3 regions of the Crenothrix sp. genome follow, and region 1 is predicted to be linked to each of the others. Evidence: predicted binding sites of a transcription regulator. Region 1 holds the regulator's gene; each other region holds the start of a gene.

Evidence for each region. The regulator HrcA, encoded in region 1, represses chaperone genes, less so after heat shock. The targets are predictions, from matches to a motif close to TNTTAGCACTCNNNNNNNNNGAGTGCTAANA.
Region 2: the regulator HrcA is predicted to act here: its motif matches at 5,049-5,079, upstream of rpoH (RNA polymerase sigma factor RpoH).
Region 3: the regulator HrcA is predicted to act here: its motif matches at 3,745-3,775, upstream of groES (co-chaperone GroES).

The regions. Positions count from the first base shown of each region.
Region 1 is NZ_JAYTLQ010000029.1:5,984-14,388, reverse strand. Features, by position in the region: gene ACHZC4_RS07200 (hypothetical protein) at 1-493, opposite strand, end outside; gene ACHZC4_RS07195 (hypothetical protein) at 585-1,040, opposite strand; gene ACHZC4_RS07190 (SPFH domain-containing protein) at 1,267-2,040, opposite strand; gene hrcA (heat-inducible transcriptional repressor HrcA) at 2,398-3,450, shown strand; gene grpE (nucleotide exchange factor GrpE) at 3,560-4,144, shown strand; gene dnaK (molecular chaperone DnaK) at 4,222-6,144, shown strand; gene ACHZC4_RS07170 (DUF29 domain-containing protein) at 6,442-6,891, shown strand; gene dnaJ (molecular chaperone DnaJ) at 6,898-8,031, shown strand; gene dapB (4-hydroxy-tetrahydrodipicolinate reductase) at 8,037-8,405, shown strand, end outside.
Region 2 is NZ_JAYTLQ010000001.1:65,338-73,742, reverse strand. Features, by position in the region: gene rlmKL (bifunctional 23S rRNA (guanine(2069)-N(7))-methyltransferase RlmK/23S rRNA (guanine(2445)-N(2))-methyltransferase RlmL) at 1-1,389, opposite strand, end outside; gene ACHZC4_RS00375 (FKBP-type peptidyl-prolyl cis-trans isomerase) at 1,598-2,080, opposite strand; gene ACHZC4_RS00370 (hypothetical protein) at 2,140-2,712, opposite strand; gene ACHZC4_RS00365 (PilZ domain-containing protein) at 2,865-3,524, shown strand; gene ACHZC4_RS00360 (TIGR02647 family protein) at 3,688-3,927, shown strand; gene rpoH (RNA polymerase sigma factor RpoH) at 4,160-5,017, opposite strand; gene ACHZC4_RS00350 (ABC transporter permease) at 5,231-6,571, shown strand; gene ACHZC4_RS00345 (sigma-70 family RNA polymerase sigma factor) at 6,940-8,346, shown strand.
Region 3 is NZ_JAYTLQ010000048.1:60,933-69,337, forward strand. Features, by position in the region: gene ACHZC4_RS10405 (acyltransferase family protein) at 1-1,636, shown strand, start outside; gene groL (chaperonin GroEL) at 1,711-3,366, opposite strand; gene groES (co-chaperone GroES) at 3,415-3,702, opposite strand; gene ACHZC4_RS10420 (HesA/MoeB/ThiF family protein) at 3,844-4,593, shown strand; gene ACHZC4_RS10425 (DUF1640 domain-containing protein) at 4,678-4,938, shown strand; gene pqqA (pyrroloquinoline quinone precursor peptide PqqA) at 5,082-5,156, shown strand; gene pqqB (pyrroloquinoline quinone biosynthesis protein PqqB) at 5,263-6,174, shown strand; gene pqqC (pyrroloquinoline-quinone synthase PqqC) at 6,189-6,914, shown strand; gene ACHZC4_RS10445 (DUF29 domain-containing protein) at 6,969-7,412, shown strand; gene ACHZC4_RS10450 (Uma2 family endonuclease) at 7,439-7,903, shown strand; gene ACHZC4_RS10455 (Uma2 family endonuclease) at 7,924-8,405, shown strand, end outside.

The DNA of each region.
Region 1 (8,405 bases):
ACCACAGTTCTCTTACATCAGCTCGTTGTGCCAATTTCGCCGCCAAGCTATAAATTTGTGCAAAACCGACTCCTCGACCTTCAATAGCCATAGCGGCTTTATGATATCTATCTAAACGCTCAGATTGAGCTACAGAGTTGGTAACTTCTTGAAAATATATTACATTATTAGGATCTTCTATCCGTACACCACCTATTCTTGGAGCACCGAGCACCCTCATGCCAACTTTAAGGGCTGCCTGCAAACGTGAGAGAACTTCGGGGTGTAAAGGTTTCCGCTTCGGCATTTCAGGCTTAATAGTTATTTTAATAACATCTTCTCCAACTTCGTTTTGCATATTTTCTCGTGTCGATGTCAACGTCATACTACTTAATACCTCCGCACGATCAATTTTTTGAATACCCTCGCATGTGACAATTGTTTCGCAAAAAAAACCTTCAATTGAACCAGAAACTAATCCTTGTTGAATCTTAAAGTATTCGGGTTGACGCATATCTTTTGGAAACCTATTAGGCCGAACTGCACGATCTAAGGTGTTGGTATCAAATGTAACTCGCATTGCTAGCTTTCACCTTTTTCGGTAATTAACATTTACTGGTCATTAACCAAACGGCTGTTCTGTCTTGTGGAATGTATTTCCCATTTCGTTTTAAATATGTTGGCGATCCAAGCATATCGCAATATTGTGTTGTAAGAATTGATGACGGATTGCTTGTATAAACTTGGAAAATTACATCGCCAAGTCTATCTTCATCGGATTCAATGTCGCTTTTTTTTGTGATTTTATAAATCATGATGTTGTCAACTGTCATTCCAATATTAGCCAGTCTTTCACCGATATTTCGGTAATTCATATTTTTATCTGTAACGGGGATTTGCGACAAGATTTTGTTGATTTCTTCTTTGTTTGTAATTTGCTCAGGTATACCAGCAAAAGATGCACTGGCCAAGAATTGCAATCCTAAAAGTATGATTAAACTCTTCTTCATAATTTTGATTTCTCCCAATAAAAATTTAACTAGCAAGAATTTAGAATTCATTACGGCACGATAATACAAGCAATTTATACATAATTCTTTCTGTTGGTTCGAGCCTTTGAATTTTGTGTGTCTGGTTGTGGCCGAATACAGCTAGAATGCGGGTCTGGAGAAATTATTCGCCCCAAAAAAGCCTCCTGCACAGAGCCATAGTTTTTGCTAAACGAAGTGAAGCGCATCTTTCGCGATGATGCGTCTCATGTCTCGGCGTGGCCTCTGATCTGAGCAACTACTTATTACTACTATCTTGCTTAACCATTGAAAGCGCCTCATGCACGGTCGTCATAAACTGCGCAGGAAAAATAATCGTAGAGTTTTTCTCCGTGGCAATCTCCGCCATGGTCTGAAGTGTGCGCAATTGCAGCGCAACCGGATGCGCAGCAATAATGTCCGCTGCTTCGCCTAACTTGACCGCCGCCTGAAACTCCCCTTCGGCAGCGACAATCTTGGCGCGGCGCTCACGTTCGGCTTCCGCCTCTTTTGCCATCGCTCGCTGCATATTCTCCGGAAGCGTAATATCCTTAATCTCAACGGCTGTTACTTCCGCGCCCCACGGTTCCGTGTGCCCGTCAATCACATTCTTGATTTGCAGATTAATATCGACAGTTTGCGAGAGCAACTGATCCAGCGAAAACTGACCGACCACGTTGCGTACAGTAGTCTGGCTGATCTGCTTCACCGCGCTGGTGATATCTTCAATAGCAATAACCGATCTTTGAGGATCGACAATCTTGTAGTAAGCAACCGCCGCAATGTCGATGGATACGTTGTCTTTGGTGATGATCTTCTGCGATGGGATATTCATGGTGATCGTGCGCAGGGTAACCTTGGTCATCTGCTCAAGAATCGGTATCAGAATAATAAGGCCGGGGCCGCGTACGCCAGTAACTTTACCGAGAAAGAAAATGACGCCACGGTCGTATTCTTTTACGATGCGCAGTGACAGAAAAGCCAAAATTACGACGAAGAAAATAATGGGGCCAGTTAGATCGAATGGAATCATGTGGTGCTCTCCTGTTATGTATAGAAAAGAAAGAAATAATAAACCTAGCGGGCTCTGCACTGGAATATAGTGCCTTCCTCTTAACCAGTCAAACGATCTCTTGATTTCTGTATTAGATTTGAGGCGTTGCAGTTTTAATCTTTGCCTACAGATACTTGCAGGAATATTACCTTGCTGTAAAAAACACGTTATTGGTCTAGCCTATAATGTAAACATTTTTTCTCCGGTGTTTTAGTGTTCTGGTGGACAAATAGCGCTTATTTTTAATGTATTGACAAGAATACAGGCAGCTGATATTTTTAAAAGTTAGCACTCCAATTATATGAGTGCTAAATTACTGTAAATAAAGAGGTTGGTGTGAGTAGTGCGCAAGTTTTAAATGAAAGATCGTTACAGCTATTAAAAATATTAATTGAACGTTATATCAGCGATGGCCAGCCGATAGGTTCGAGAACATTATCTAAAGATTCTGATTTAAAACTAAGTCCTGCCACCATCCGCAATGTTATGGCTGATCTTGAGGACATGGGCTTTTTGCATTCACCGCACACCTCTGCAGGACGCATTCCTACCGCCAGCGGCTATCGATTGTTTGTCGATTCTTTACTGACTGTCAAACCGCTGGAGTCTAACGAATTATCAAGGGTACACCACGAACTAAGCGCCCGGGATGGTAATAAAGATATTATAGGTCGCGCCTCACGGTTGCTGTCTGAGCTTACACAAATGGCGGGTGTAGTAACGCTGCCCAAACGAGAGTTAGTCTGCTTACGGCATATTGAATTTTTGTCTTTATCCAATGCGCGTGTTTTGGTGATATTTGTGACTAATGAACAGGAAGTTCACAACAAAATCATTCAAACTACGCGGGCTTTCAGTGCGGCAGAATTACAGCAGGTTGGTAACTATCTCAACTCTATATACAGTGGACATAGCCTTGCGGCAGTTCGTGAATCTGTGTTTAAAGAATTGCAAGATGATCAGCAACGCATTAACCAAAGCCTGCTCGATGCCGTCAAAATAGCGCAACTGGCGTTTGAAGACGAAAATCCCAAAGAAGATTACGTACTAACCGGCGAAACCAATCTGATGGAGTTTTCTGAATTGGCAGGTCGGGATCATTTAAAAAAACTCTTTAATGCGTTTAATCAAAAGCAGGATGTTATTTATCTGCTTGATCAATGTATGAAGACTAGCGGTGTACAAATATTTATTGGCGAAGAATCCGGCTATCAGGTCTTTGACCAGTGCAGTCTGGTGACTTCCTCTTATCATATCAGTGATAAAGTGGTGGGCGTTTTGGGCGTTATTGGTCCTACACGCATGGCCTACGAAAAAATTATCCCGTTTGTTGACATTACCGCAAAATTATTAAGCGCAGCCTTGAATCCTAATCCAACATCCCCATAGTTAGATAAACCTTGATTGTTAAGTTTGCATTAACCTGTCTTTTTAAAAGTAAGGTTATCCCTACTTATAACAAAATTAAATATTAACTAACAGATAGGAAACTCCAAATATGAGTACTGATCAGGAAACGCCTGAAATTCAAGACGAAATCAACATTCAAGATAACAGTGAACACACGGAATTGCTTGAGCTAGAACCCACGGTTGAAGAACTGCAAAAAGCATTGGATGCTGCGGAACAGAAAGCTCAAGACAACTGGGATAAAGCGGTTCGTGCAATGGCAGAAATGGAAAATCTGAAAAGACGTACCCAAAAGGATTTAGAAGACGCGCATAAATTTGCGCTGACCAATTTTGCCAAGGAAATGCTGTCGGTACTAGACAGCTTGGTACTGGGTTTGCAAGCGGCGACCGGCGATAGCGAAGAAGTGCAAAAATTTCGTGAAGGCAGTGAACTGACCATTAAACAATTTGAAGCCGCGTTTGCCCGCTTTAAAATTGAAACCCTAGACCCGGTTGGGCAAGCCTTTAATGCTGATCACCATCAGGCTGTCATGGTACAGGAAGTGGAAGGCGCTGAACCTAATAGCGTGGTGACTGTGTTCCAAAAAGGCTATCTATTAAATGGCCGTTTACTGCGCCCTGCGATGGTTGTGGTGGCAAAAGCCGCAGAAAAACCGTTAGCCGATAACTAAAAGGCTTGAAGACATTAAAACAGCCCCCATATTGGTATCATCATTTACAACATCTATTAAAGTCTGGAGTATAGTCAATGGCTAAAATAATCGGAATCGATTTAGGAACCACCAATTCATGCGTTGCAGTGCTGGAAAACGGCGTTGCTAAAGTGATCGAAAACAGCGAAGGTGCGCGTACTACACCTTCTATTATTGCGTTTACCGGTGATGACGAAGTATTGGTCGGTCAATCCGCCAAGCGTCAAGCGGTCACCAACCCTAACAACACGCTGTTTGCCATCAAGCGTTTGATTGGTCGTCGTTTTAAAGATGATGTCGTACAAAAAGACATCAAAATGGTGCCTTACAAAATCGTTGAAGCAGAAAACGGTGATGCGTGGGTTGAAGTGCGCGGCAAAAAAATGGCCTCGCCAGAAATTTCAGCACGTATTTTGATGAAGCTGAAAAAAGATGCCGAAGCTTATTTAGGCGAAGAAGTCACCGAAGCAGTTATCACCGTACCGGCGTATTTCAATGATTCACAACGTCAAGCGACCAAGGATGCCGGTCGTATTGCGGGTCTTGAAGTCAGACGTATTATCAACGAACCGACGGCTTCGGCGTTGGCGTTCGGTATGGACAAACCCAAAGGTGACACCAAAATTGCTGTTTACGATTTGGGTGGCGGTACGTTTGACGTATCGATTATTGAAATTGCTGAAATCGACGGCGAACACCAGTTTGAAGTATTGTCCACTAACGGCGACACCTTTTTGGGCGGTGAAGATTTTGACTCACGTGTGATTGAATATTTGGCCAATGAGTTCAAAAAAGAAACTACAGTTGATTTACATAACGATCCATTGGCGCTGCAACGTTTGAAAGAAGCGGCAGAAAAAGCCAAGATTGAATTATCTTCGGCGCAAAGTACCGATGTTAATTTGCCGTATATTACGGCGGATGCCACAGGGCCTAAACATTTAAACGTTAAATTAACCCGCGCCAAGCTGGAGTCTTTGGTAGAGGAGTTGATTGAACGCACTAAAGGTCCTTGTATTACCGCGTTAAAAGACGCTGGGCTTTCTGCATCTGACATTAACGATGTCATTTTGGTAGGCGGCCAAACCCGTATGCCTAAAGTGCAGGAAATGGTCAAAAACATTTTCGGTAAAGAACCGCGTAAAGATGTCAATCCAGATGAAGCAGTCGCTCTGGGCGCTGCCATTCAAGCGGGGGTTTTATCAGGCGATGTTAAAGACGTATTGTTGCTAGATGTTATTCCCTTGTCTTTGGGTATTGAAACCATGGGCGGCATCCTGACCAAGCTGATTGAAAAAAACACCACCATTCCGACCAATGCTTCACAAGTATTTTCAACAGCGGATGACAATCAGACTGCTGTGACCATTCATGTGTTGCAAGGTGAACGTGAGAAAGCGGCTGCCAATAAATCACTTGGACGTTTCGATCTGGCGGATATACCTCCGGCTCCCCGTGGTATTCCACAAGTTGAAGTGTCTTTTGATATTGATGCCAACGGTATTTTGAACGTATCGGCTAAAGACAAGGCCACGGGCAAAAAACAATCGATTGTTATTAAAGCCTCTAGTGGGTTGTCACCTGATGAAGTGGAACGCATGATTAAAGATGCTGAAGCCCATGCGGATGAAGACCGTAAATTGACTGAACTGGTACACGCCCGTAACCATGCGGAGGGCATGATCCACGCTACCGAAAAGTCACTGAAAGAATTGGCTGAGCAAGTGGATGCTGCTGAAAAAGCCAGCATTGAAGAAGCCATCAACGCCTTGAAAGAGGTGGTTAAAGATGAAGACAAGGATGCCATCGAAGCCAAGACCAATGCACTGACTGAATTGTCTGGTAAACTGGCCGAACGTGTTTATGCACAAAAAGCCGGTGGCGAAGACGCGGGTAACGCTGCGGGTGGATCATCTGCTCACGCGGCAGATGACGGTGTGGTTGATGCCGAGTTTGAAGAAGTTAAAGACGATAAATAAGTAAAACCAATTGAGCAGGTCGGCAATATTTTCCTTTAGTTAGAAGGGAATATGCTAGACCTGCTTTGGCGTTTTAACCGGTAGAGCAAGGCAGTTCGTTACAGCATCATGTCTGTTGGAGTTTTTTGTGGTTTTCGTGGACAATGCGTAACATCTCTTGAAAGTCACTGCCATTAAGTTAAGAACACGCCCCTTCTCCAGTAGGAAAGGGAGATTTCTTGCTTAACTTAATGCAGTGCTCTTGAAAGCTGGGTTATTAATGCGTAACCACGCTTTTTTATTTACGGTAGGGCACTAATGAATATCCAAACGCTTTACGACCATGATTTTAATTTATGGACCCAAGAACATATCTTGTTGTTAAAACAAGCGCGGTTTAGTGAAATTGATACCACTCACTTAATCGAAGAATTAGAGGATATGGCAAAAAGCAATAAAAGAGAATTGGTTAATCGCCTTATCATCCTGATAGCCCATCTATTAAAATGGCAGTATCAACCTGCTATGCGCTGTAATAGCTGGAATTCTTCCATCAATGAACAACGTATACAACTTGATTATCTTTTAAGCGATATGCCCAGCTTGAAGAACTATCTCACTGAAGCTATCGAAAAATCTTATGGCCGCGCGGTAAAATTAGCTGTTAATGAGACAAAATTACCCCTAGCAACATTTCCAGTAACATGCTCTTATGAGCAAAAACAGTTATTAGACGAAGATTTTTACCCTGACAACACACAAAAATAACATTCCATGGCAGCAAAAGAAGACTTTTACAAACTCCTCGGCGTAGATAGAAACGCCAGCGACGCAGAAATAAAAAAAAGCTATCGCAGTATGGCGATGAAGCATCATCCCGACCGCAATGCGGATAATCCTGAAGCGGCTGAAATCAAATTTAAGCAAATTAAAGAAGCTTATGAGATTCTATCCGATTCCAAAAAACGTGCCGCTTACGACCAATTTGGCCATGCCGGTGTCGATCAATCCGGTGGTGGACGGCCAGGCGGTTTTGGCGCAGAAAGCTTTAGCGATGTATTCGGCGATGTGTTTGGCGATATATTTGGGAATGGCAGACGTGGCGGCGCAGCACAGCGCGGTGATGACCTACGCTATAACTTAGAGCTGTCACTGGAAGAAGCGGTTGCTGGTACCGAGGCCAAAATTCGTATCCCTGTTGCTGTAGTGTGCAGTGAATGTACGGGTTCTGGCGCTAAAAAAGGCACAAGTCCTGTGATTTGCTCTACCTGTCATGGTCATGGCCAAGTACGCATGCAGCAAGGCTTCTTTTCTGTGCAACAAGCCTGTCCTACCTGCCGTGGCACGGGCAAGCAAATCAAAGATCCGTGTGGTAAATGCCATGGCCAAGGCCGCGTACAAGAAAGCAAAACTTTATCGGCAAAAATCCCCGCAGGTGTCGATACAGGCGATAGAATACGCTTAACCGGAGAAGGTGAGGCGGGTGAGCGCGGCGCTCCTGCAGGCGATTTGTATGTACAAATCCAGGTTAAAGATCATGAGATTTTTACGCGTGATGGCGCTAACTTATACTGCGAAGTGCCGATCAGTTTTGTCACCGCGTGCTTAGGCGATGATATTCATGTGCCTACACTGGACGGCAAGGTATCGTTAAAAATTCCTGCTGAAACCCAAACCGGCAAACTGTTCAGATTGCGGGGCAAAGGCGTTAAGCCTGTACGTGGCGGAGCAGTGGGCGATTTGCTGTGTAAAGTGCAAATTGAAACGCCGGTAAATTTAACCAAAGAACAGAAAGTTTTGGTTGAACAACTGGGGCAATCACTCAGTGGTGGCGGTAAAAAACATAATCCACAGGAACATTCGTGGACAGACGGCGTAAAGAGTTTTTTTGATAAATTAACTGGATAATAAGCATGCGAATTGCAGTTATTGGCGCATCAGGGCGCATGGGGCTTTGTTTAATTAAAGCAGCGGTCAGCAGCAATAGTTTGCTGACGACGGTTATTTCCAGACCTGGTAGCGCTGCTATCGGTAAAGATGCCGGAGAATTGGCTGGAATCGGGTCTTTGGGCATTATTATTGTTGATGATGTAACGTCTGTGCTGGATCAATTTGATGTATTAATCGATTTTACCCGTCCTGATGCTTCTATGGCGGTGATTGAAATATGCCGTAAAGCGGGCAAAAAACTGGTGATCGGTACGACCGGTTACACGGATGAGCAAAAAACCGCCATACAAGCTGCGGCTAACGATGTGGCCATTGTGTTTGCACCCAATATG
Region 2 (8,405 bases), on a different contig from region 1:
GACATCGACTGCCACGGCATATTCCGGTAAATCAGCATCGTACACACGATAACATTGGATATTATTCTGTTTGGCCCACTGCCGCCATTTTTTGAGATTTTTTTTCAGCCGGTTGGCAAACATCTCAGCGCCAATGCCCGCGCCTTCTTGATGCGGTAATGGCCCACCTGCCGTTGCCAGCTCAATCCGCTCTTCCTGGGTTTGCGCCTTGGGTATAAAAAATGATTTTTCTTCAATGTTCAAGCGCAGCAACCGACATTCCAGCGCACCGTTGTACAGAGTAATGGGTTTTTGCGAACGAATGCCTAAACGGAAACCCAACTCAGGATTGCTGATGATCAATGCTGCTTTCCAGCCCACAAATTGGGTTTTTAACACCTCACCAAATTGCGTGTACAGTTGGGCGGTTTCCTGCTCATCGCCCAAACGCTCGCCGTAAGGCGGGTTACAGATTACTAGACCGGGTTGCCAGGCTTCAGCCGGTTTGGCATCGTTAATATCGCGGCGCTCAACATGGATTTTGTTGTGTAATCGGGCATTGTCAATATGGCCTAACGCGGCATGCACTGTTTGGCGATCCTGGTCAAAACCGACAATCACCGGCATCTTTTTGGCCATGCCTAACCATTTACGTTTCTCGGCTTCGGCGATTAAGCTTTGCCAACAGTCGGCATCGTGTTTTTTCCAGCCCAGAAAACCAAAATAATCGCGCAGCAGGCCAGGAGCAAAATCGGCGGCCATCATTGCGCCTTCCAGCAATAATGTACCTGAGCCACACATCGGGTCTAATAACGTGCCGCCTTGTCTGGCAATATCTGGCCAGCCACTGCGCAGCAACATGGCGGCGGCCAGATTCTCTTTAATTGGTGCGCTGATGCTGATATCGCGATAACCACGACGGTGCAAGCTTTCACCGGATAAGTCCAGGCTGAGCTGGGCTTTTTCGCCGTGTAAATGTACGTTAATACGGATGCTGGGACGTTCGGTATCAATACTGGGGCGTATTTCAAACTTTTTACGCATTTGGTCAACAACAGCGTCCTTGACTTTTAACGCACCAAAGTGGCTGTTGTTGATCACTTCCGAATTTTTAACATTAAAGGTAACAGCAAAAGTGCCGGTGGGTTCCAGATGCTCAGACCAGTTAATCTTGTAGATGCCGTTATACAGGTCATCCTGGCTGGTGACCGAGAACGAGCTGAGAATTAATAAGATGCGGTTGGCGGTGCGTGACCATAAACAGGCACGATAAGCCATTTCAAGGTCACCTTGAAAAGCAACCCCAGCTATCGTAGCCTTGGTATGGGTTACGCCAAGTGATTTAAGTTCATCGGCAAGGATGTCTTCCATGGCTTTGGGCGTGCTGGCGAACAATTCGTAGGTGGACATGGTGGTAGTTTTGACGCTTAGCGCATAAAGGAATGGTCACAAAAGCCAGTCAGCTTTCGAGAAAAATGAAAGTTTTGTTGATTTCCAGCCAGAAAAAATAGAGCGCGAATGTAAATTAAGCGCGAGAAAAAAAGATAGAATACTTTTAACCCGTCTGATTTATGCACAACGTAGAGACGCAAAATCTGCGTCTCTACCAAAAAGCAATTTAATTGATTTTGATCAGTTCCACATCAAAAATCAACGTTTCATTTGCACCGATAGCACCGCCAGCACCGGCTTCGCCATAAGCCAGCTCAGAGGGGATATAAAAACGGTATTTCGCGCCTTCGGTCATTAGCTGTACGCCTTCAGTCCAACCTGGAATCACTTGGTTTAAACCGAAAGTAATCGGCTCACCACGGCCATAAGAGCTATCAAACTCTTTACCGTTAATGGTTGTGCCTTTGTAATGCACAGTGACCTTATCGGTTGCTGCTGGATTTTTAGTGCCGATACCTTTGGTGACTACTTCATATTGCAAACCACTGCTGGTAGTCGCGATACCCGCTTTTTTAGCATTGGTTACCAGATAAGCTGCGCCCGCCGCTTTATTTTCTTCGGGAGAGCCAGCATTAGCCATTGAAAACATAGAAAGTCCTATAACAATAACGGTGATAACTGAAAGAAGTCTAACTTGAATTTTTCTCACGATTTTCGCCTTTGTGTGAATTAAAACATCTAGTTTATCAAAAAAAACGGCTGTTTCGGCTAATTCATTTCACAACCTGTTAATTGTCCCTGGAATAAGCTTGCCCGTTTAGAGACCTTATTGGCAACCTGCATTAGCCACAACTTACGTAAATAGCTTTTACGTTGAAATCCACCGTGGCCTTCGTGATAAGCCAGATATAAGTTTTTGGCATCCCATTTGGAGAGACCCAGTCGGTTGGCGCTTATATCACAATACCAGCCAATAAAATCGCTGGCATCGGCAAACTCATCGCGATCGGCACCTGAGTTTGCGGTGCTTTTAAGATATTGATCCCAAGTGCCATCCAGTGCTTGAGCATAGCCATACGCGCTGCTTGGTCTAAACCAAGGAATAAAGCCTAATAACCAAGGGCGCGGTGGCTGTGCATCAGCAACAAAGTGTGACTCTTGGTGCATGATGGCCATTTGTACCGGAATCGGCACGCCCCAGCGTTGAAAAACATGCTGTGCTTGATCATACCAGCCGTCTTTTTCTTTAAAAACAGAACAAATATTATCGGTATTTTTAGGCGGCAACGTAGCGCAAGCCGTTAGAAGCAGCACTGAACACGCTATGACAATCTTTTTCATTGTACAAATTACCAGTAAAGGTTTAAGTGTTAAAGGTTATAAAGGCCAGTTAATCGTAAAAATCCCAAATAAAAAATAATTAACCTACTATACTTCCAACGTACATTACTACAGTAATAGCGCCACTGCAAAAGCGAAAAAAGAGGATCAGTATGAGCGTACATGTAAAACGACCTTACCGAAAAAATTTAGCATCTTATGGCTTAATTTATATGGGCGGTGAGGAATACAGCATCACAGTTAGGAATATTTCGTTAACAGGCGTGCTCGTAAAAATTAACCAAAAGCAAAACCAGAATGACTTAAACAAAATATACAGGGAAGTATTGGCTGCAAGCCTTATTGATATGTATATTCCTACGCTACGGTTGGCGGGAGAAACCGAAGCCGTTAGGGTGGATATAGAGGATGATTATCTACTGCTGGCGCTGGAGTTTAAAAATGTTTCCTACGATATAGACCGTGTGCTTTATAAAAGAAAAGCCTACCGGAAGACTATTGTTGCGCCAGGTCTTATTCTGTTAGATGGTATTTACCGGGAGTTTTATTCGGTGAATGCGTCAGTGGAGGGATTAATGATTCGTCTGCCTGAAAAGATAATAATAGAAAAAGGTTTGGTCACGGTTTTTGAATTTAAAGAACTGGAAGTGGAGGGGGAAATTAGCGTTGTCTGGATTGAATATATATCCGATATTGAAACGCTGGTAGGCCTACAGTATCTGCATATAGGCAAAGCTCCGATTAAGGGTGTGCCACGTTTTTATATGCCAGCTGAGGATCCTAATCCTGCACAGCATAACGTTTCGAATTAGACCTGCTGCTAGCGCCTTTGCTGTAGTGGATGGCTTCTTCTATAGAGCCGGTCTTGTTGATAAAAACATCTGCTAAACAATGTTTGCTCACAAAAAAAATCCGTAAGGATGTAGAAATGGCATATCCTATGTATTCATTTTATAAATAATAAGAGGATTTCTAATGCCCTACACACAAGACATCTTAGAAGAATTGGATCTTTTGTCACGCTACAACTTGTCGACGACATTGGAAGGCATTAAGGTGCATCAACACACTGCCTCAGAAGCGACAATTGCAGCTACACAGCGTCTACACAAAAAAGGCTTGGTATCACAAGAAGACGGTGGTTATTTAACCAGCCTTGGTCGTGAGGCCGCAGAACATGCACAGGCGTTTCTGCGTATACTTAAACCGGACTAAATCATCGCTTGGTTTTATAGCCTATCCCAGCGGCCATACAAATCTGCATAAAAACTAAGTCTTCTCTCGTATATGCTAGGCATAAAGGAGAAGACGGTTTGTTTATGTTACCGACCTTGCCCTACCAAGTGCTGCACAATATCAGATGGGGTCATGATTTGATGACCTGTAGAGACATAAAATATTACGTCTCTACTTACTCGGTGTGATGGTCGGGGGGAGGTATGAGTGATTAAGCTTCCAGTACAACACTACTGCGCAGCTTTTTCATGGCATTTTGTTCCAACTGTCTAATTCTTTCTGCAGAAACATTGTAACGTGCGGCAAGCTCATGCAAAGTGGCTTTTTCATCAGCTAACCAGCGGCTGGAAAGAATATCCAGGCTACGCTCATCAAGTTTCGCCAACGCCTTGGATAATAGGGATTGCTCGTGGCCTTCCCAGTCAACGGCCTCCACCAATTCCGCAGGATCGGCATTATGCTGCTGAAGAAAAGTTACCGGTGCGCTATAGTTTTCATCTGCGCTATCATCAGCGGGTAAATCGAAGGATATATCCGTACTGCCTAAACGTTTTTCCATTTCGTAAACGATACCGACATCCACATCCAAATCTTTGGCGATAGCTGTGGCTTCATTATGTGATAGCCAGCCAATGTCACTTTTGAATTTACGCAGATTAAAAAACAACTTACGCTGCGCCTTGGTGGTCGCCACTTTGACGATGCCCCAGTTTTTAATGACGTATTCATGAATTTCGGCTTTAATCCAATGTACTGCAAACGATACTAAGCGCACGCCCATAGTAGGATCAAAGCGTTTAACCGCTTTCATTAAGCCAACATTCCCTTCCTGAATAATATCGTGCATGGGCAAGCCGTAGCCGCTATAACCTCTGGCAACATGAACAACAAAACGCAAATTGGTCATAACAAGCTCACGTGCCGCTTCCAAATCACCATGGTCTTTGAATTTTACTGTTAAATCACGCTCTTGTTCGGCGGTTAATTTTGGCATTTGTCTCACAAGGTTCAAATACGCATCAAACGTTCCAACAGACAAGTTAATAGGTAAAGCTAATGCACTAGTCATGATATCCTCACTGTAAATGACTTTAATATAATATTAGCACTCCTTGGATCAGAGTGCTGAATTTTTTAAAAGTTCATCTTCAAGTATTTCATTAACAGAAGATTTTGACGCTGGGATGGCTTGCCTCATCCACATCTGAGTATTATTCTAGCGCTGACAAATTTAAAGTGTTATGAACACGCTGAATCAAACAAATTGCCCAAGGTTATTGAAATGATTGTTTTATGGACGGATGCGCTGATATTTATGTTGGTTTTTGCTCTGCTGGCGCTGGCGTTTTCTGTGCGCAATAAAGAGCATATTAAGCAAGGATTAAAAAAAATAGCCGATAGCAATATTGGCATGATATCGCTAGTGGTCTTGTTGTTTTTTGTTACCGTGGGTTTGCTGGATTCGGTGCATTTTAAGTCTGCTGCCAAAGGTGGTGAAATTATCAGTTTGCTTGATCAGTTTGCAGCGCCCCTTAAAGAGCACGTTGAAAAAACTTACTCGTCGCCGTTTTCGACAACATTGTATAGCAAAGAAATTATAAGCGTGGCAGATGACATACCGCAATGGGGCTATCCGCGCTTAATTTTTGGTGGGCAACATTTACAGGATCCTGTAACACAACATATTCCTGATATTCTTAAAAAATTATCCATAGCCTTTATGAAAGGTTGCTTATTTTCCAGTCTTTTAGTGCTCTTGATTTTGCTGGCACGCTTCAAGATTCAAGCAACAGCAGCCCCATTTTTTACCTTATCACCTGCATTATGCACGGTGTTTATTATTATTTTATTAAGTTACATAGTGGTTTATTTGTCGGGCTATTACCACGTTTTTGGTACCGATAAGGTAGGCGAAGATGTATTGTATCAAGCCGTAAAAAGCATTCGTACTGGCTTGGTTATTGGCACGTTGACTACCTTGGTTATGTTACCCATGGCGATTATCTTTGGTATTTTGGCAGGTTTTTTTCGAGGTTGGGTAGATGATGTTATTCAATATATCTACACCACATTAAATTCCATACCCAGCGTATTGCTTATAGCGGCTTCTGTATTGATGGTGCAAGTGTATATGGCTAATCATGAGTCTTCGTTTACCAGCGTGGTGGTGCGTTCAGATATGCGGCTTTTATTCCTTTGCCTGATTTTGGGTGTGACCAGCTGGACAGGCTTGTGTCGATTGCTCAGGGCAGAAACTTTAAAGCTTAGAGAAATGGAATATGTGCAGGCTGCCTACGCGCTGGGCGTGAAGCAACGTACGATATTAGTACGTCATATTCTGCCGAATGTTATGCACCTTGTCATCATTACTGTGGTGCTTGATTTTAGCTCGCTGGTATTGGCAGAAGCTGTGCTGTCATATATTAATATCGGTGTTGATCCTACTACCTATAGTTGGGGAAATATGATTAATGGCGCACGACTAGAAATGGCGAGAGAGCCTATTGTATGGTGGTCGTTATCTGCCGCCTTTGTATTTATGTTCGCGTTGGTATTGGCGGCTAATTTATTTGCTGATGTGGTGCAAAATGCGTTAGACCCACGAGCTGTACGTAACGATTAATAATATCCCTGGCGCACCCGGAGGATAACATTGACAGGTTTTCAGTGTGGTTAATGCCACGCACGTGCTCTTTATCGCTCTTAACGTTTTAACCTAAAACACTCAGAAAATTGCATCCAAATATTTCCTTTCGTCCCCCGCTTTTGTAGCTATTTGTCATCACCTAAGTAGACAATTCAATTAGTGCGTAATAAACCAAAAACTAAAAATTTTAGAAAACAATCAAACTAATTGAGTTTTGGCTTGTCGTAACACCTGAGGGCAATAAAAACGCATGTGTGCTTTAAGCGCAGCGGTTCTGTGCAATTTAAAGTATTGAATAAGCGTTTTAATTGTGAAGAACCGACTATGTGAGAGGATCGAGAATTGTGGCTTATTTAGATAGACAGTTATCAGAGTATAAAACATCGGCATCAACCATTAACACTGTTGGTATGGGACAAAATACCAACCCCAGTCAGGGCAAGTTAGTAGATGAGATTAAAAACGGTAATTATCAGTTAGCTAAAAATTTAGCGGATGCCAAGGCAGATTTAATTAAATCACTGGCTCTATTTCCAATAAGTGCCTTGTGGCTTATTAATAAATATGAGCAACCTATTATAGATACCGCTGAGCGTGATGAACCTGACACTACGGGTACTGATTTAGAAACGTCCATTTCTCAAATAAAAAAAGACTTTGTGCAACTGCATCAACACGCGCAGCGTGAGGAGACCAATCATGCGTTTTATATCAGCTGTAAGCAGCGTTTAATGACGCATTTACAGCTGTTTCCTTATTTATTTGAAGATCTAGTGGAGCTTGCAGAGCTTATTGCTTATAGATTTAAGGTTGACGTTGGGCTGAGTGAGTTTTTAAATTGGTCTTCAACCCATAAAACCTTTGTGGTGGATAAGCGTCTAAAAGCGATGCCAACACCTAATAAAACCAAAGTTTTGGAGAAATTCACAACGACTTACCATGAGCAATACAGCACGTTGTTTCTTTTGTTACCCACTAATGACATCTATAATGATTTATCAGCCGTATTTGTTGCGGAGCAGTGCTGGCTAAAAGGTAGGCAAGATTTGGTGATGGCTAACAATAAACTGGTGTCATTCATTGTTAATCAATACAAAGGCAGTTTTCTGGATTTTAATGATCTGGTTCAAGAAGGCCAAACCGGCTTATTGAAAGCGGTAGATCGCTTTGATTATCGCTTGGGGTTTCAGTTTTCAACCTACGCGGGGTATTGGATCAGACAGGCCATTTCACGGTCTTTATCACGTAGCGAACGTTCTGTGCGCATTCCGTGTGAGCAAATTGCTAACATTAACCGGGTGTACCGCGCAAAAGATCAAATTACAACACGAGTCGGTAGGGACGCAAGCATTCAGGAAATTGCTGAGCAGACCCAGTTATCTTGCGAGGATATCAATACTATTTTGGCCATTGCTCAAAGCGCCATATCCTTAGACGGTTCAGATGATGATGACAGTGAGAAAGCCTTTGCCCCCGTTGATTTTTTAGAGCAGCAGACCTTTACCCATGCCATTGAGGATATCGCTGAGTCAGAACTTGAAGCCTTGATTGCCGAGGCGATAAAAACTCTTAATCCACGCGAGGCCCAAGTGGTTTGTTGTCATTTTGGTGTGCATTCGAGTAGCGAAATGACGTTGCAGGAAATAGGCGCAGAATTTAATTTGACTCGAGAGCGCATTCGGCAAATCCAGGTTATTGCGCTTAATAAAATTAAATTGAATTATGGTCAACAACTTATAAATTTTTTGTAGTGGAGTGCGCTACACTTTCAGATCAAGATAACTGAAAAAACCTGATTTTCTGGTTATAA
Region 3 (8,405 bases), on a different contig from region 1:
CTCATCTGGAGATTATTTTGCTCCCTCTGCTGATTCTAATCCGCTGCTGCATTTATGGTCTTTGGGAGTAGAGGAACAGTTTTATCTGTTGTTTCCATTGCCGTTTGTATTTTTGTTGCGCAAATTCAGCGCCTGTATGTGTTGGACAATATTGACTTTCCTTACCTTATCATCGTTGGGCTTAGCGTTTTGGGCTGCATCACACAAACCTGCCTTCGGTTTTTACTGGCTACCCACACGTGCCTGGGAGTTCTTGTTAGGCATTGGTGTGGCTTATTATTTTAGTAAGCCACTCACTGTAAAATACACAGTGCAATTATGGCTGGAATTATTGGCTTTTGCGGGGCTATTACTAATTATATTCGCCGTATCTGCACCGCAGGGAGCAGCATTAGGATCTTCACTGCCCTTTCAGATTATGGCATGTTCAGGCACAACTTTATTAATCACAACGGGCTTAACCGGAGAGACATGGGTATATAAATGCCTGGCACTTAAACCCATTGTAGGGATTGGATTAATCTCGTATTCCCTTTATCTTTGGCATTGGCCATTGTTAAGCTTGTTCTCCTATTGGCAAGCGGGCGTCCAAGTCGATGGACATGACTACATAATCACAGGATTGTTGATATTAAGCGGTGTGATGGCAACACTCAACTGGAAATATATTGAACAACCTTTCCGGAATAAACATCGCTGGCTTCAAAAACCATTAATAAAAACTGTTTTGACGGCTCAAATACTATTGCTCGGATTGGGAATAGTTATATGGTATACAAACTGGACTCCACAGCGATTTAACCCCTATCAGCTTCAATATGCTGCGGGGCAGGATGATGCAAACCCATTACAAAAAGACTGTCTATTTGAAGACACCGGAGAGAGTTATAAACCTGATATTGAAAAATGTTTAATTGCGGGCCATTCAAATCTACCTCCCCGTTTTATTGTCTGGGGCGATAGCCACGCAGACGCTTTAACTCCCGCATTCGAAACCTTGGGGGAATTGTATAATGTTCCGGGTATTCAAGTAAGTTATAACACGGGGGCTGCTTTATTGAAGGCAAAGACTTTAAAATTTTCTGATAAATCGAATGATAACAGGCAGTTATTTTATCAAAATGTCATTGACTTTCTACAGCAACAGCCGTTAATAAAAGATGTTTTTTTAGTAGGCTATTGGAATGCTTATACTGAAGGCAGCCGTAAAATCACCTATCTTGATGAGCATGATTCGCTGAAAGCGTTTCAATCAAGCTTTAAAGAGACAATTAAGCACCTTACTGCACAGGGTAAACGGGTATGGGTGGTGTTATCTGTACCCAAGGCTGACAGAAATGTACCTTTATGGTTGGCATTGAATGAAACACAGGGTGAAGTAATATGGATTGATGGCTATCTTGCCCAACGTAACGTACTTTTACCTTTTTTTGAGCAAATGCAAGCAGACTATAAGGTGAGATTATTAGATCCCAGCGATTTATTATGTCGTGATAACAAGCGCAGATGCAGAATTAACAGTGCGGGCAAGGCACTGTATTCTGATTACCATCACTTATCCGCCACTGGTGCAATATTTGTTGCTGAGAGTTTAATGCCAGCATTTAAATTGATGCAAAAGGAAAAATATTTATAAAAAAAGCCCCGATTGCATTACGCAAGCAGGGCTTTTTATTGCGCTTAAAACAGCAAGGTTTTAAGACAACATGATTACATCATGCCGCCCATACCACCCATGCCGCCCATACCACCCATATCGCCCATGCCACCGTGTGCGCCTTTCTCATCGCTAGGTGCATCGGCAATCATCACTTCTGTAGTCAGCATTAAGCCAGCTACAGACGCTGCATTTTGCAATGCAGTACGGGTGACTTTCGCAGGGTCAAGAATACCCATTTCGATCATATCGCCGTATTTGCCAGTGGCTGCATTATAACCAAAATTGCCAGTACCTTTTTGTACTTCGTTGAAGACCACTGAAGGCTCATCGCCCGCGTTAGCAACAATTTGGCGTAAAGGCTCTTCCATTGCACGACGTAAAATATTAACACCGACTGTTTGGTCGTGGTTAATACCTTCAAGGCCAACTAATGCAGCCAATGCACGTACCAGCGCAGTACCGCCGCCAGCAACCACGCCTTCTTCAACCGCCGCGCGGGTAGAATGCAGTGCATCTTCAACGCGGGCTTTCTTTTCTTTCATTTCGATTTCAGTGGCAGCGCCGACTTTAATCACGGCAACACCGCCAGCCAATTTAGCCAGACGTTCTTGCAATTTTTCTTTATCGTAGTCAGAAGTCGCATCTTCCGCTTGAGCGCGAATTTGTGTTACACGGCCTTTGATTTGCTCTTCAGAACCTGCACCATCAATAATGGTGGTGTTTTCTTTAGTGATTTGTACGCGTTTGGCTGTACCCAATTGGCTCAGTTCCGCTTTTTCCAGGCTTAAACCGACTTCTTCAGAAATAACCGTACCGCCGGTCAACACAGCAATGTCTTCCAACATGGCTTTACGACGATCGCCGAAACCAGGTGCTTTAACCGCGGCAACTTTAACGATACCACGAATCGTGTTAACAACCAGAGTTGCCAACGCTTCGCCTTCAACGTCTTCTGCAACAATCAATAATGGACGGCCAGATTTAGCAACCGCTTCCAAAATCGGTAACATTTCACGGATGTTGGAGACTTTCTTTTCGTAAATCAAAATCAGCGGATCGTCTAATTCAACGCTCATGCTGTCTTGTTTGTTGATGAAGTACGGTGACAAATAGCCACGATCAAACTGCATACCTTCAACCAAGTCTAATGAATTATCAAGACCTGTGCCTTCTTCAACGGTAATAACGCCTTCTTTACCGACTTTTTCCATTGCTTCAGCAATAATCTTACCGACTGACTCATCAGAGTTAGCAGAGATTGTACCGACTTGAGCAATGGCTTTATTGTCAGCACAAGGTGCTGCTGAGGCAATAATCGCTTCAACTGCTTTGGTCACCGCCAAATCAATACCGCGTTTTAAATCCATAGGATTCATGCCCGCAGCAACGGCTTTCAAGCCTTCGTTGACTATGGATTGTGCCAAAACAGTTGCAGTGGTGGTGCCGTCGCCTGCCACGTCAGACGTGTGCGAAGCCACTTCTTTAACCATTTGCGCGCCCATGTTTTCGAATTTGTCTTTTAATTCGATTTCTTTGGCAACCGATACACCGTCTTTGGTAATGGTTGGAGCGCCGAAACTTTTATCTAAAATAGCGTTACGACCTTTAGGGCCCAAAGTTACTTTTACTGCGTTGGCTAAAATATTGACACCACGCGCCATACGGACTCGTGCGTCATCACCAAATAATACGTCTTTTGCTGCCATGTTTATTTATTCCTGTGTGTGATTATGATTGTGGTCAATGAGTTAGGACTAGCCTAAAATGCCCATAATGTCTTCTTCACGCATTACGATAACGTCTTCACCGTCAACTTTAACTTCGTTGCCAGCATATTTACCGAATAATACATTGTCGCCGACTTTAACTTCCAAAGCGCGAACCTGGCCGTTATCCAGCGGTTTGCCACTACCAACAGCCAATACTTTGCCACGGCTGGGTTTTTCTGCAGCAGAACCTGGCAGAACGATACCGCCCGCACTAGTGGTTTCTTCTTCAACACGTTTTACGATGACTCTATCGTGTAACGGACGTATATTCATTTATGTCTCCTAAAAACAGATTATTGTTATTAAAACTTGAGTTGTTAGCACTTGTTGCCAATGAGTGCTAATGATAATGAGCTTTCGCAGTTTGTCAAGTGTGTGGCATTATTGGTCACTTCATTTTAATTGCCATAAGCTATGAACGACACCCAACTATTACGCTACAGTCGCCAGATCATGTTGCCGCTGTGCGACATTGAAGGACAACAAAAACTACTTAACGCCAAGGTATTGATTGTTGGCGCGGGCGGTTTAGGCTCTCCTGCATCGATGTATCTGGCTGCGGCGGGTGTGGGGTCAATCACTATTTATGATAATGACGAAGTGGATTTATCCAATCTACAAAGACAAATTGCTCATCACACTACCGATATTGGGATGGATAAAGTAATTTCAACCCGCCAGACCCTGAATAGTTTAAATCCGGATACTACCGTCAATGCAGTCAAACAGAGGCTTAGTGGCGAGTTGCTGGAAACAGAAGTTGTCAACGCTGATGTTGTATTAGATTGTTCAGATAACTTCACGACCCGCTTTGCCATTAATCGCGCTTGCGTTAAGTATCAAACACCACTGGTATCGGGTGCGGCCATTCGTTTTGAAGGTCAAGTTGCTGTATTTACACCGGGGCGCAATAACAGTCCCTGCTATAACTGCCTATACACGCACGATGGCGAAGAGCTGCAAAACTGCGCTACTAATGGTGTTATCGCGCCTATTACTGGGATAATTGGCAGCATACAGGCGCTTGAGGCAATGAAATTGATTATCGACATAGGAAAAACCTTGACTGGGCGACTATTGCTTTTAGACGGCCTGACGATGGAATGGAATATTATGAAACTTAAACAAAATCGAGATTGTCCGACCTGTGGTGTCCAAGGTTAATGGAGCACTGATTTCTACCAATAGAACAGCACTTGGTGGTTAAGTACAACACCTGCTAAACTATAAAAAAATGCAGGAGCAATCATGGCCACTATAACTTTTGATACCCTTGAACTGGTAGATAAACTAAAAACTGCTGGAATACCGCAAGCACAGGCTGAGGCAGTCGTGCGCGTTATTGCCGAAGCCCAAGACGGACTTGTCACAAAACATGACTTAACAGAAATAAAAGCAGAAATGAATGTTCGTTTTGAGCGTATTGATGGTGAATTAAGGCTAAATAGATGGATGCTTGGCGTACTATTAGCCGGTGTCATCTCTTTAGTATTAAAGGCATTTTTTTAAATGCCCATCTTATTAACAATTTTACATTGGGATCAAACGACACCCAGCAAAAGTTGCGCGAATAAACAGTTCATCGTATACTTCGAAGTGGCTTTACTTGAGCAAGCTAGTCAACATTTTGGAAACTTAAAGAGGTTATGATTATGAAATGGGAAACACCAAGCTACACTGATCTGCGTTTCGGTTTTGAAGTAACAATGTACATCTACAACCGTTAATTCCTTTTCGGCTTTGTGGAAAAAAGGGGTTCCCAACAGAGCCCCTTTTTTTTGACCTCGCTGCCGTCAGGCATCACCCAAATCCCCACTATTAGGATAACTCAACATGAAAATTAGAGTTCTCGGCTCAGGTGCAGGTGGCGGATTTCCGCAGTGGAACTGCAACTGCGACAATTGCCGCCGTATCCGCACGGGCGACATGAACGCCAAAGCCCGCACCCAATCATCCATTGCCGTCAGTACTGATAACAATAACTGGCTGCTAATCAACGCCTCGCCAGATATACGTGCCCAACTGGAAGCCTTCCCCGCTATACACCCGAAACATGGTTTACGTGATACCGGCATTAAAGCCGTATTATTAATGGACAGCCAGATTGACCACACCACCGGCTTGCTCATGCTGCGCGAAGGCAAACCGCTGGATATTTATTGTTCAGAAATGGTCAAGCAAGATTTGACCACCGGCTTCCCGGTCTTCAATATGTTGTCGCATTATTGCACGGTTAACCACCACCCTATTCCTGTGGATGGCAGCAGTTTTACCATACCTGCTATCGCTGATTTGCGTTTTTATACCCAAGCCATCAAAAGCAAAGCACCGCCCTACTCGCCGCACCGCCACGATCCGCACGACGGCGACAATATCGGCGTGGTAATTGAACAAATCTCCACCGGCAAAAAAGTGTTTTACTCGCCAGGTCTGGGCGAGATTGAAGATCACGTCATGTCTGCTATGCAAGCCGCCGATTGTCTATTGATTGACGGCACGTTCTGGACGGAAGATGAAATGATCGATCAAGGCTTGGGCAAAAAATGCGCCTCCGATATGGGGCATAAGGCGCAATCCGGTGCGGGGGGCATGATCGACATCCTGAATGGTGTATCGAATGCACGGAAAATATTGATCCATATCAATAACAGTAACCCGATTTTGGATGAAGATTCTGAACCCTGTAAAATACTCGCGGCCGCTGGTATTGAAATCGCCTATGACGGCATGGAAATTGACCTGTAAATCACACTATGAATATGACTGATAATACCCCGTGGAACAAAGAAGAATTCGAAACCCAGTTACGCGGCATGGAAAAGTATTACCACATCAATCATCCGTACAATGTGCTGATGAACGAAGGCAAACTGAACAAGGCGCAGATTCAAGGCTGGGTAGCCAATCGATTTTATTATCAGGTCAGCATTCCCCGCAAAGATGCCAATATTTTAGCCAATTGCCCAGACCGTGAAACTCGTCAGCTGTGGACGCAACGCATTATTGATCATGACGGTCAACCTAGTGAAGCTGGTGGTATAGAAGCCTGGATACAATTGGGCATAGCGGTTGGCTTGTCCCGCGAGGAAATTATTTCTGAACAGCATGTATTGCCTGGAGTACGCTTTGCCGTCGATGCTTATGTCAACTTTGCAAGGCAGGCAGAATGGCACGAGGCGGCCAGCTCATCGTTAACGGAATTGTTTGCGCCAAAAATCCACCAGCAACGTTTAAGTAACTGGCCAGAACATTATCCATGGATTGATAAAGACGGTTATATTTACTTCCGTAAACGGTTGAGCGAGGCACGGCGTGATGTGGAGCACGGTTTGGCGATTACGTTGGACTGGTATAAAACCCGCGAACAACAAGAACGTATGCTGAAGATTTTAAAGTTTAAGCTGGATGTGTTGTGGACGATGGCGGATGCCATGTATTTGGCTTATATTAGTGGTATGCCGCCGTATTTTAATGTTGAAAAATAAGTTTAAGATAAAGGTGGCAATGTTCAAATTAGTCGGGCTTTTTGAGAGGTCATTATGGCTGTCACTTATGAAAATGATATTGTCACGTGGGCTAAAGAACAGGCTCATCTGTTGCGTTCAGGTAAGTTGTCGGCCATCGACATCGAACATATTGCCGAGGAAATTGAAGACGTGGGCAAAAGTGAACAGCGCGAGCTGGCAAATCGGATGGCGTTACTGTTATCGCATCTGCTCAAATGGCAATACCAACCGGAACGCCAACGAAGTAGCTGGCAACGGACTATTAAAGAGCAGCGCAAAGCCATTGCACGGCGCTTAAAAAATACGCCCAGTTTGAAAGCAACAGTCACTGATTTAGACTGGTTTGAAGATGTTTGGGGGGATTCTATCTCATTAGCTATCGCTGAAACTGGCATGGATTGTTTTCCTGAAATTTGCCCTTGGATAATGGTAAATATTCTTTCCGAAGATTGGTTGCCCTCGACGGATGGGCACTAAATTGTATTCCTGTGGAGTGAAACACCATGCAATGGTCTGAAGTCATCAACAATCCTTATTTGCAAGATTTACCGTTTAAAATCGAGTTGAACCGCTATGGGAAAATTGAAATGAGTCCCGCATCCAACAAACACGGTTATCTACAGTCTTTAATCGGTGCACTATTTATTAATAATCTTGAAAGCGGAAAAACATTGACCGAATGCTCGATTCAAACCATAGAAGGCGTGAAAGTCGCTGATGTGGCTTGGTGTTCTATGGCGTTTTTTACTCAGCATGGCTTTGAAACACCTTACGCCCATGCCCCTGAAATTTGTGTTGAAATCGTTTCGCCGTCAAATTCCAAAATAGAAATCTCAAACAAGGTTCGACTCTATTTACAAGCCGGTGCAACTGAAGCATGGGTGGTGTGGGAGAATGATGTGGTTGATTATTATGGAAAAATAGGAAAACTGGAAAAATCAACTTATGGTATTGATGTAAAACTATAGATGGCCTACTGGAGCAACCTATGAGTACTGCGAAAAAACGGCAACAATCTTACACGTATACTGATTATTGCCAATGGCCAGAAGATGAACGATGGGAATTGGTCGAGGGTGTAGCCTACGCCATGACAGCTCCATCACGGCTGCATCAAGACATCGTGTTTGAATTAGGTAGGCAAATAGGAAATTACCTACAAAATAAACCTTGCAAAGGTTATACGTCTCCTTTTGATGTCCGCTTACCCCATAAAGACGAAGCGGATGACAACATTGATACCATTGTACAACCAGACATCAGCGTCATCTGTGACTTAAGCAAACTTGATAAACTGGGCTGCCGTGGTGCGCCAGATTGGGTTATTGAGGTACTTTCGCCGTCTACCGCTTTAAAGGACATGAATAGCAAACGCAGCCTTTATGAGCGGCATGGCGTAAAGGAATATTGGATTATCCATCCCGAAGACCGCTGGATTATGGTGTATCTGCTTAACACCCAAGCGAACTA